2 regions of the Paenibacillus sp. 01T47 genome follow, and region 2 is predicted to be linked to the other one. Evidence: riboswitches for the same ligand, from Rfam matches in the RefSeq annotation. Region 2 holds a riboswitch; the other holds the start of a gene.
What was found. A riboswitch is a leader RNA that binds a small molecule or an ion and turns the genes downstream of it on or off. The one in region 2 is predicted to bind cyclic di-GMP.

Region 1 (2,204 bases), on a different contig from region 2:
GAGCTCCGTATTTGTTGAAAAGCTTACGGAACCTTTTCCAGGTATTACGCCGTTTCCTGTTTGAGTGGAATTCGGAATTTCCCATGAATAAGAAACCTCGATGTTACTCTCGTTACTTACTTTCCATGTTCTTGTTTTATTTGGATCGGCGGAGCAGGCTGTTTCAAGTTTGAGCTTAGCCGTATTGATAACTGCTTTTTGCACAGAGTTATCTGTGGTTACTACGATCTGCTGGGTAGCCACTAAATCGGTGGTAAAGCCATCTAAGGTTAATTCTTTTAATGTATAGGTACCGATAGGTAATTCGTTGAATTGCAAAATACCGTCACTATTGGTAACACCGCTTTTGACTAATTTACCGTCTTTCCAAAGCTCGAAGGTAATGCCTGCATGAGGAGCGCCCTCGACATCATTTAAATGTTTATTGATGATGATACTGCCCGTACAGCTGTTCGAAAGCTTTAGATTCCATGCTAAAATTTTGTCACCATGAGCGCCGGGACCTAATGTTTTAATTAAATCTCCGCTATAGATATCTAATTGATAAGGCAAACATTTTGGAATGTTAATCGTAACGGAGTAAGTACCTGCTTTTGGATATATAATAGACTGTCCCTCAAAAAATGTTTGCTTGTTGTATGGAATGGTTGTATCGCCGGGTCCAGGTGCCCAGTCAGCAGGGCCTTCATAGCCGGAGAAGCTGACTCTAACACAATCTTTTAGCGTCTGGAACGTAGCGGTAGCTGTTCCGTTATTATTGACTACGATATTGGAATGCGTGGCAATGACATCCTTGCGATCTGATGAGTACTGTGGACAGCTATTCTCATCTACGAGTGCCGCAGCATTCGTACCTTGATTGCTATCACCTTCGGCCATGGCAATGGAACTAAGCGACAACGAAAAAATTAATAACAGAGCCAGGGCTAAACTGATTTTTTTCCTAAAATAACGCATCTTTCACTCTCCTCTTAGATACGTAGTGGGGTTCCAAGAGGGCCGGTTACACTACTAGCTCCATATAATCCAAGTGTCCAATTGTAGATTATACTTCATCGCTTCCCTAGTTATTTTGATTGTGAAAATCCACTCTCCCTTTCTATATGCGTGCACCGGTTAGATATGCATGCTTTCATATTAAAATGATAACATGTATTGGAAATTGCTCAAGGGTGTTTCTTTGTCAGAAAATGACTAATAATCAGCATAAAGCAGGATATAATTTTGGCATAACACACATTTTGTCACCTTGTCCCTTGATTGCGGAACCAGTGGGCTCTTCATGGCATATAGTGTCACAAAGAGGAGGTGGCCGCCATGTTTGAACTTCTACTTCTTGTTATTGGCTGTTATGCTTTGGCTGCATTGTCGGTGCATCTGGCGTATCGAATTTGGCGAGGGCGCCAGCAATCCAGCAAGCATTATGTGCTCGTAGCTGACGTTCAGCAAAACAATATGGAATGGTATGTACGTTCGCTGTTTTCTTTCTCTCGGCGAATGGGGAAAAACGTTCGTTTGACGATCGTAGATCAAGGGGTTACAGAGGAGACACTGGCTATTGTTGAACGATTAGCTAGAAGGGGCGATGAGGTCAGGATTCACTCTAATGGATCTAACCCGTTGTCTGGAAGCGAAGACGGTAAGCGCTCTCAAACAGAGGGTGTGGATGGAACTCAGCTGCTATGGCTGCTCCAGGCAGAAGGAGTTGTGTCGCTTTCCGATCATGCGGTGCTAATTGATTTGCAAAATCCGACAGATTTGTCGAAAATGCCATTTTAGTATATACTCTACGGTAATGAAATAGTCGGAGTGAAGCACACTCAATAACGCAAATGCGTTGTTGGGTGTGCTTTTTTTTGTTTACAGTGCTTGCAATTTGTCTGGGAAGGGAGAGGCTGTATTTAACTTAACAGATGAATAATGAAATTAGTTCTATAAAGTGTCAAGGGAGCGAATAGAGATGAGGGCACAATTGTATGTTGTGAAAGTGAATGGATGCTGGCAGGCTCGACTGACTATCAAAGCAATGGTGGATAAATACTTCTGGATGCATGGAGCGTTTGGTGAAGCGGGATTCTTGAACAACGAGATCGCAGAGGAGGGATGGCTGCTAAAAGAAGAACTGCCGCTCGGGGATGCGTGTATTGCAGTGGAGCTTTGGGATGCGGCTATAAAACGTGGCAATGGCGGCAGAAATAACGCGA
Region 2 (2,204 bases):
TCGGATGCCCAAGCGTATCATTTACATATTTGAAACGATCCACGTCAATCAGCATGATCGCCAGCCTCTGCTTAAAATACTCGCTTACCCTTAGCTGCTTATCTAGCTGGTCTTCAAACATTCTGCGATTTGGCATCTCCGTTAAATAATCGTGGTAAGCCAAATATTGATTTAATTCCTCAGCCTTGCTTCGATCCGTAATATCAAGGACTACGCCAACGATCGCTTGCTCACCCATATTTGACACTTGATTATAGTGCACTTCGCAATGAATATTCGTCCCATCTTGTTTAATGGCTCTGTGGCAGAAATTAGATAAAGACTGCCCCTCCTGTAACTTCGTTAGCTGATTAACGACGGCTTCACGGTCTGAGGGATGAATCGTCTGTATAATATCCATACCGATCAAGGAGTCATAACCGAACATTTTATTGAGCTGATCATTTGAATAAACGAAGTTGTTTTTCTGCGCGACAAAAATACCGACAATGGATTGCTCGACAATACTGCGGTATTTTAATTCGGTCTCAGTCAACGACTGCTCAATCATTTTTTGCTGCGTAATATCCTTGGCAATGCCGTAGACACCGATAAGCTTTTTATTAATAATGATTGGAATATTGGTCACATTAAATTCGACCGTTTGCCCTGTTCTCGTAATGCCTGTCGTATCATAGTTTTGAGGATTCAGCGTCTTGACCGTTTGCTCAAAATATTGAATCGTTTTATCCAGCGCTGCGGCATCTACAAATTTATGAAAACTATCATTAATAATTTCCTCTTTCGTATATCCAAAAAGTTGCTCAAGCACTGAATTGCATGACAAAAAACGCCCTTGTGCGTCTAAAGAAAAGACAGCATCAGGATTGTTTTCAAATATCGATTTATAAAGCTGCTCTTCTAGTGTGAGGCGATGCTGTATTTTTTTATTTTCCGTAACATCCTGAATCATGCCTATCGTCAACAATATCTCGTTTTCGGCATTCCGTATGAACGTAATGTTTTCCACCACATGTCTAACTTCACCGCCCTGACGAACGATTCTGTACTCGGAAACGCTTTCCTTTTTTGATTCAATTGCAAGGTGGAACTGCTCATTAACGCGCTCACGATCTTCGGGATGCACGAACTCAAAAAATTGTTCAATCGTCATCGAGAAATCAGATTTCATACCATATATTTCGAACATTTGATTCGACCAGGATGCTTCTCTGCGAATATGGTCAAACTCCCAGTATCCTAAATTAGCTAACTTTTGAACAATATTAAAACTACCAACATTAACATTGCCATTAAAACGTTTAATCATTTGTTTCATTGCTAAATATCCCCTCTTATTCATAACGTAGGCGGTAACCTGAAGTTTTTAAGGAGAGGATATAGGTATGTTATCACTCATCCTTTTGGCAACCCAGCCACCTTTGGAAATTTCCTTTAGGCCTGTTGGCTTTGCGTCATTGTCTTTCGACAACTTTGCTTTTTACTAGGACTTTTTACATATACCAGTATTCCATATTATTCCGATATATACCATAACCAATTTCATAATAGGTCGAATGATGTAGAAAAACCTCCCATTTTGGGAGGTTTGGTATATTGATGATTTACAATCTAGGATCGATTTCCTTCTCTTTGGCAACCTCAAACAAAAGATTCGCAACAGCCGCTTGATATCCATCGTTTTCCGGGGCAATTTCAGCAAAAGGAATCGCAAGCATATGCTGTCCTAGCCGGTACTCGTTAAATGATGTACGAAGCTTTTGCGTAATATTTTTTTGCTTGATGAGCTTATTGTACTTGTGCGGAAATCTATAATCATAACCGTAAATAATAGACATGTATTCCTTATTGCGCACTTTCATATAGGGAACCGTGTACGGCTGAGGCATCTCCGGCTTAATCACGACACCTTCCATATGATTGTCTACCGTAAGCGTGTAGAAATATTTTTCTGCAAGCTCATAGCTCTCCTCATCAGACAGAACAAGCGTGATGAATGGATCGTCAGAGAGGAAACGATACATCTCCGAGGTTTTCCACGCTGGCAGCTGCTCGCTTCCGTCTACGTATACGATCTTAAGCAGCGAAAATGGCTTGTATTCAAGCTCCCCAGCCTCGGCATACAGCTCCAGCTGCCTCTTATACGTTTCATATGCTTTGATATGCTCATCAATTGGCCTGTTTTTCTCAAGAATAGAATGAAC

Region 1: another riboswitch for cyclic di-GMP. It lies ahead of AC1DOV_RS18310 (SpaA isopeptide-forming pilin-related protein); the one in region 2 lies ahead of AC1DOV_RS29315 (EAL domain-containing protein).

What each region holds. Positions count from the first base shown of each region.
Region 1 is NZ_JBFTPA010000008.1:230,078-232,281, forward strand. It holds gene AC1DOV_RS18310 (SpaA isopeptide-forming pilin-related protein) at 1-957, opposite strand, end outside; cyclic di-GMP riboswitch class II at 989-1,072, opposite strand; gene AC1DOV_RS18315 (hypothetical protein) at 1,318-1,779, shown strand; gene AC1DOV_RS18320 (ATP-dependent helicase ComFA) at 1,961-2,204, shown strand, end outside.
Region 2 is NZ_JBFTPA010000021.1:124,634-126,837, forward strand. It holds gene AC1DOV_RS29315 (EAL domain-containing protein) at 1-1,318, opposite strand, end outside; cyclic di-GMP riboswitch class I at 1,403-1,488, opposite strand; gene AC1DOV_RS29320 (metallophosphoesterase) at 1,605-2,204, opposite strand, start outside.